DNA from 3 places in the Serratia sp. TSA_105.2 genome. Region 2 is predicted to be linked to each of the others. Evidence: riboswitches for the same ligand, from Rfam matches in the RefSeq annotation. Region 2 holds a riboswitch; each other region holds the start of a gene.
The links. A riboswitch is a leader RNA that binds a small molecule or an ion and turns the genes downstream of it on or off. The one in region 2 is predicted to bind thiamine pyrophosphate.
Positions count from the first base shown of each region.

Region 1: it holds a riboswitch for thiamine pyrophosphate, as region 2 does, so the genes downstream of both, thiM (hydroxyethylthiazole kinase) here and thiC (phosphomethylpyrimidine synthase ThiC) in region 2, are expected to answer to the same signal.
Region 3: it holds a riboswitch for thiamine pyrophosphate, as region 2 does, so the genes downstream of both, thiB (thiamine ABC transporter substrate binding subunit) here and thiC (phosphomethylpyrimidine synthase ThiC) in region 2, are expected to answer to the same signal.

Region 1 covers NZ_JBQZFT010000013.1:75,452-77,707, reverse strand. The annotation lists gene ACUTSC_RS23215 (methyltransferase) at 1-199, opposite strand, end outside; gene ACUTSC_RS23210 (GNAT family N-acetyltransferase) at 301-726, opposite strand; TPP riboswitch at 868-964, shown strand; gene thiM (hydroxyethylthiazole kinase) at 1,000-1,791, shown strand; gene thiD (bifunctional hydroxymethylpyrimidine kinase/phosphomethylpyrimidine kinase) at 1,791-2,256, shown strand, end outside.
Region 2 covers NZ_JBQZFT010000019.1:7,450-9,705, forward strand. The annotation lists gene nudC (NAD(+) diphosphatase) at 1-262, opposite strand, end outside; gene ACUTSC_RS24525 (Rsd/AlgQ family anti-sigma factor) at 364-867, shown strand; TPP riboswitch at 907-1,031, shown strand; gene thiC (phosphomethylpyrimidine synthase ThiC) at 1,146-2,256, shown strand, end outside.
Region 3 covers NZ_JBQZFT010000004.1:343,104-345,359, forward strand. The annotation lists gene thiP (thiamine/thiamine pyrophosphate ABC transporter permease ThiP) at 1-578, opposite strand, end outside; gene thiB (thiamine ABC transporter substrate binding subunit) at 554-1,540, opposite strand; TPP riboswitch at 1,598-1,716, opposite strand; gene sgrR (HTH-type transcriptional regulator SgrR) at 1,754-2,256, opposite strand, start outside.

The sequences.
Region 1 (2,256 bases), on a different contig from region 2:
TGGCGGCGGCCAGCGCCTCAAGTTCACTGCCGGTGCCGCAGCCGGCCAGCAACAGCGTGGCGTCATTCGGCAGCGTCTGCGCGAGCGTCGCCGTCAGCAGCGCCTGGGCAAACTGATAGCCGGGCACCAGGGTCAGAATACGGCGATCGTAGTCCGCCGCTGCGGCATCGGGGAAGCGTGTATCCGTTTGGTGTTGCATAACCTTCCTTGCCAAGTTCATTGAGAGAGACAAGGAAGGGTATGCTTAACTGATAATGAAATCCATTATCATTAATGAGTTCTGTGACGGGAAAGGCGGCGTTAGCGGGCCGGCGAATGCATCAGGTAATAATCTTCCTCGCCGGCGTTGCCGGTAGAGATGATGCGCCAGCCGTGTTTACGGTAGAACGCCAGCGCCTTTTCATTCTTCACCAGGCATTTCAGCGAGCCGGTGGCGGTGAAGGTAGCTTCCGCCGCCTGCAGCAGCGCACTGCCGACGCCGCGCGGCGGCTGATGGGGAGCGACATACAGGTTATGAATGAAGTTGTCTTCGCGGTAGACGGAGACGAATCCCAGCAGCACGCCGCCGTCTTCCGCCACCCAAATCGCTTCGCCCAGCGTCGCGCCGTCGAAATCTTCCAACTGATAGTTTGAGGTATCGCGCCAGCCGAACGCCGCCTTGCGCGACGCCAGGTACAGCGTGCGCAGGAAGGGGCGATCGGTCTCTTGGTAGGGTCTTATCTGCATGGCATCTCCCGGTGGTTTGTGCTCACTATAGCGCATTGCGCGGCGTATGCCCGCCGGGCAATTTATTCGCTTGTTTGTCCGCGCCGTCGCTGGCATGATCCCCTGCAGGGATTAACGCAACGTTGATCACAACCTATTGATTTTCATGACTCGGGGTGCCCTTCTACGTGAAGGCTGAGAAATACCCGTATTACCTGATCTGGATAATGCCAGCGTAGGGAAGTCACGGCCGCCCAGCCGGCGCCGCCTTCTTGAACGCCGGTTGGGAGGAATATGATCGCTCGACCTGATGGACTACCCGGCGCTCGCGCCGCGGCCTGTCTGACCCAATTCCAACAGCGGCCTCCGCTGATCCACTGCCTGACCAACGAAGTGGTGCAATCGCTGACCGCCAACGTGCTATTGGCGCTCGGCGCCTCCCCGGCGATGGTGGTGGAGCCGCAAGAGGCGGCGCAGTTCAGCGAGCTGGCCGACGGCCTGCTGATCAACGTCGGTACCCTCAATGTGCTGCGCGCCGAATCGATGCGGGCGGCGGTGGCCGCCGCCAATCAGGCCGGCAAGCCCTGGACGCTGGATCCGGTGGCGGTCGGCGCGCTCTCCTACCGCACCGCCTTTGCTAAACAGCTGCTGGACGAGAAACCGGCGGCGATACGCGGCAACGCCTCGGAAATCATGGCGCTCAGCGGGTTGCTGGCCAGCGGCCGCGGCGTGGACAGCGGCGACGATTCGCTGGCGGCATTGCCCGCCGCGCGTGAGCTGGCGCAGCGCAGCGGCGCGGTGGTGGCGGTCACCGGCGCGGTGGATTACGTCACCGACGGCCAACGCGATTGGGCGATCGAAGGCGGTTCCCCGCTGATGACGCGGGTGGTGGGTACCGGCTGCGCGCTGTCGGCGGTGGCGGCGGCGTTTTGCGCCCTGCCGGGCGATCGCCTGGACAACGTGGCGACCGCCTGCCGGGTGATGTCCCACTGCGGCGGCCTCGCGGCCAGACAGGCCGGCGGGCCGGGCAGCTTTACGCCGGCGTTCCTCGATGCCCTGTATCAGCTGCGCGGGGAGGATCTGTGATGAAACGCATTAACGCGCTGACCATCGCCGGCACCGATCCCAGCGGTGGCGCCGGCATTCAGGCCGATTTGAAGGCTTTCTCGGCGCTCGGCGCCTACGGCACCTCGGTGATCACCGCGCTGGTGGCGCAGAATACCCGCGGCGTGCAGTCGGTGTATTACATCGATCCGGCGTTCGTCGCCGCGCAGCTGGACTCGGTGTTCAGCGACGTGCGCATCGACAGCGTCAAGATCGGCATGCTGGCCAACGCCGACATCGTGCAGGCGGTGGCCGAACGGCTGCGCCATTACCGGCCGGAGTTCGTGGTGCTGGACACCGTGATGCTGGCGAAAAGCGGCGATCCGCTGCTGGCGCCGGAGGCGGTGGCGTCTATTCGGCGCGAGCTGTTGCCGCAGGTGTCGATCATTACGCCGAACCTGCCGGAAGCGGCGGCGCTGCTGGCGTGCGCGCCGGCGGAAGATGAAG
Region 2 (2,256 bases):
GCTGCACGCCGCGCCCGGCAAGCTGGAACAGACCGCGATCCTGATCCAACAGCTGACGCACCGAGCCCATCTCCCGCGGCATCGCCTGGCGCACCAGCCAGACCGGCGCGCCCTCCCATTCACCGATGGTGCGCGCCATGTGGCCCCGCAGCCCAAGAGCGGCGGCAGTCCCCGACGGCAATTCACCGTTCGGTAACCAAAGTTTGCTTTCATGGCTGACAATCCACCAGCCGTTTTCATTGCCCGTTAATGCAAGTTCCATATCGTTGTTGCACAACCTCAGCTTCACTGGCACTCTACGAATCGGCTTTGTTACATTTTAATAACTTACCGGTTACTTTTATTACTTACACGGAGTCAAACATGCTCAACCGTTTGGAAAGGCTGACTCAGCGCGTTGGCGGTAGTAATGAATTAGTTGATCAATGGCTTCAGGCCCGCAAACAGTTGCTGGTTGCCTACTGCACGCTGGTAGGCCTCAAACCGAATAAAGAAAAGCATACGCCGCTGAATGAAAAAGCGCTGGAGAACTTTTGCCACAACCTGGTGGATTACCTCTCCGCAGGGCATTTTCATATCTATGACAGAATTATCAAACAAGTGGAAGGCGCAGCCAGTCCGAAAATGTCGCTGGCGGTGAACATCTACCCCAAGCTGTGGGCCAATACCGAACAGATCATGGCGTTCCACGATCGCTATACCGAAGTGGATATCGATCAGGAGGTTTGTCTGGAATTCCACCAGGCCCTGTCGGATATCGGCGAAACGCTGGCGGCGCGCTTTGCGCTGGAAGATAAGCTGATCCAGCTGGAGGCGGAGGCCGCGCAGCAACCGCTGCCGGACCAGACGCTGGATCCGGCGCGTTAAAATTTTATAGTTTTTTTTCTTATCCCTCCTATACTGGGGGGCATCTTGTCGGAGTGCCTAGCGCCTGATTTGTTCATCGAATCAGCCAGGCTGAGACCGTTAATTCGGGATCCGCGGAACCTGATCGGGTTAATACCCGCGAAGGGAACAAGAGTAATCTATCGCCACAGGCACGGCCTTCCCCTTGCGGGCGCCCTGCCTTATCGGCCACCATCATTACTCCCTCCGAGCTCCAGACAAGCAACTTTCCCAACCCAACACACTGGTAGGAACTTGCTATGTCTAACGTTAATCCACCGCGCGCCCGTAAAGCGCAACGCGAAGCCGCCCAGCAGTTTATCGACACCCTGCAAGGCATGGCTTTCCCGAACTCACGCCGCATCTATCTGCAAGGCTCGCGCAGCGATATCCAGGTGCCGATGCGCGAAATTCAGCTCAGCCCGACCCTGCTCGGCGGCAGCAAAGACAACCCACAGTATGAACCCAACGAGGCGATCCCGGTGTATGACACCGCCGGCCCCTACGGCGATCCGCAGGCCGAGCTCGACGTGCACGCCGGCCTGGCCAAGCTGCGCGCCGGCTGGATCGACGCACGCGGCGATACCGCCACCCTCAGCGGCGCCAGCTCCGGCTTCACCCAACAGCGGCTGGCGGACGAGGGGCTGGATCACCTGCGCTTCGAACATCTGCCGCTGCCGCGCAAGGCGCTGCCGGGCAAGCGCGTGACCCAGCTGCACTATGCCCGCGCCGGTATCGTCACCCCGGAGATGGAGTTCATCGCCATCCGTGAAAACATGGGGCGCGAGCGCATTCGCGGCGAGGTGCTGCGCCACCAGCACCCGGGCCAGAGCTGGGGCGCTAACCTACCGGACAACATCACGCCGGAGTTCGTGCGTCAGGAAGTGGCCGCTGGCCGCGCCATCATTCCCGCCAACATCAACCATCCGGAGGCGGAGCCGATGATCATCGGCCGCAATTTCCTGGTAAAGGTGAACGCCAATATCGGCAACTCGGCGGTCACGTCGTCGATCGAAGAAGAGGTGGAGAAGCTGGTGTGGTCCACCCGCTGGGGCGCGGACACCGTGATGGATCTCTCCACCGGCCGCTATATTCACGAAACCCGCGAGTGGATCCTGCGCAACAGCCCGGTGCCCATCGGCACCGTGCCGATCTACCAGGCACTGGAGAAGGTCAACGGCGTGGCGGAAAACCTCACCTGGGCGATGTTCCGCGATACGCTGCTGGAACAGGCGGAGCAAGGGGTCGACTACTTCACCATCCACGCCGGCGTGCTGCTGCGCTACGTGCCGATGACCGCCAAACGCCTGACCGGCATCGTATCGCGCGGTGGCTCGATCATGGCCAAATGGTGTCTGTCGCACCATCAGG
Region 3 (2,256 bases), on a different contig from region 2:
CGCAGCGCCGGCCATTCGACGAAGCGGAACTGCTGCCAGCCATTCATGCCCAGCTGGGCGGCCAGCTGGCGCTGCTCCACCGGGATATTCTCCAGCGCCTGCAGCAACAGGCGGGTGGCCAGCGGCAGGTTAAAGAACAGGTGCGCCAGCAGAATGCCCTGCAGGCCGTAGGGCGAGAAGCCATACTCGATGCCCAGCCAGCCGCACAGCGTCGCCAGCCAGCCCTGGCGGCCATAGACGCTGAGCAGGCCGAACACCGCCACCAGCACCGGCAGCACCAGCGTCATGGCGCACAGTCGCAGCAGCAGCTGCCGGCCGGGGAAACGGCGGCGATAGAGCGCGCGCGCCAGCAGAACGGCGGGCAGCACCGAAATCAGCGCCGACAGCAGCGCCTGCCAGAAGGTGAAGCGCACCACGTGCCACAGGTAGCTGTCCTGCCACAGGCCGCGCCAGTCACTGTCAGGCGCGTGACGCCACAGTGAGCCCATCGCCAGCGCGGCGACCAGCAGGATCACGCCGGCGGCCAGCAGCCCCGGCCAGAGCCAGCGGGGGATCAGCGGCTGACGGCGGTTTGCCATGCCCGGATCCAACCGCTGCGTTGTTTGGCCACCTCTTCGGCGCTGTATTGCAACGCGGTATGCGGTACGTTCATCTGCTCAAAGCCGACGGGCAGTGGGGTGTTGATCACCGGGTACATCCAGTTGCCGGTCGGGATGGTGTTCTGGAACGCCGGCGTCACCATGAACTGCATGAAGCGCTCCGCCAGTTCAGGCTGTTTGGCGGCCTTCAGCTTGCCCGCCACTTCCACCTGCAGGTAGTGCCCTTCGCTGAACGTGGCGGCGGCGTAGAGATCTTTTTTCTCTTCAATCAGGTGATAGGCGGGAGAGGTGGTGTAGCTGAGCACCAGATCGCCTTCGCCCTTCAGGAACAGGCCGTAGGCTTCGCTCCAGCCTTTAGTGACGGTGACGGTCTTCTTCGCCAGCTGCTGCCAGGCGGCCGGCGCCTTGTCGCCATACACTTTCTGCATCCACAGCAGCAGGCCGAGGCCTGGCGTGCTGGTGCGTGGATCTTCGTAGATCACTTTCCAGTTGCGGTCGCTGCTGACCAGCTCCTGCAGGCTTTTCGGCGGGTTTTTCAGTTTGTCTTTGTTGTAGACAAAGGCGAAGTACCCGTAGTCGTAAGGCACGAAGGTCGCGTCCTGCCAGCCGCCCGGCACCGTCAGTTTGGCGGTGTCGACGCCGCTCGGCGCGAACAGGCCGGTTTGCTGCGCCGCCTGCAGCAGGTTGTTGTCCAACCCCAGCACCACGTCGGCGGCGCTGTTCTTGCCTTCCATGCGCAGGCGGTTCAGCAGCGAGACGCCGTCTTCCAGCGCGACGAACTTCAGTTCACAGTCGCACTCGGCTTCGAAGGCTTTTTTCACCGCCGGACCTGGGCCCCAGTCGGCGGCGAAGGAATCGTAGGTGTAAACCGTCAGCGTCGGCTTGGCGAACACCGGCGCGGCACACAGCAGCAATAAGCAGGGCAGATATGTTTTGACCACGTTGCACTCCTGAAAAATAAGGGGGCAAGGGCATCTGAGGGGGCGAGGCGGCGTCGCCGGTTCGCTGGGCTCAAATCCCTCCGCCGGTATTGACCGGATCAGGTTCGACGGGTGTGCTCTCAGCGGAAAATCGGGCTTATCACGCGGCCCGACTTACCGCACCCCGTTGAGACGGCGCTATTGTAAAGATTAACCGACCCGGGCGAAAGACGCTTATGCCTCCGGCGGGGCAAACCAGGCGGACTTGAAGTCGAACCAGCCGAGGGTGTTCATCCGCACGCCGCGCATGCTGCGCTGGCCGTGCAGCTGCAGCCAGTGGTGGAACAGCGGATGCAACTGGTGGTTGCTGACCAGACGCTGGCAGAACTCGGCCAGCGGCAAGCGGTTGGCGCGCCACAGCGCCGCGTCCTGCGCCAGATCTTCGTTCATGCAATGCTGCATCAGCGGCAGTTCGTACAGCGTGGCGAACAGCGAAAACTCCAGCGGCAGATAGAAGTTGGCGCTGCCGAGCCACAGATCGCTGCGCGCGTCGCCCTGGTGCCAGGTGGCGTAATCCACGCTTTGCACGATCAGGCGGATACCGTGCTGCGCCAGCAGCGGTTCGATCGCCTGGCGAATGGCGTGAAACTCCGAATGTTCATTGAAGTGGGTCATCGTCAGTTCGGTCAGGCCCGCGGGCTTGGGCTGCTGCGCTAGCGTGCGGTTGTGGTGCCAGC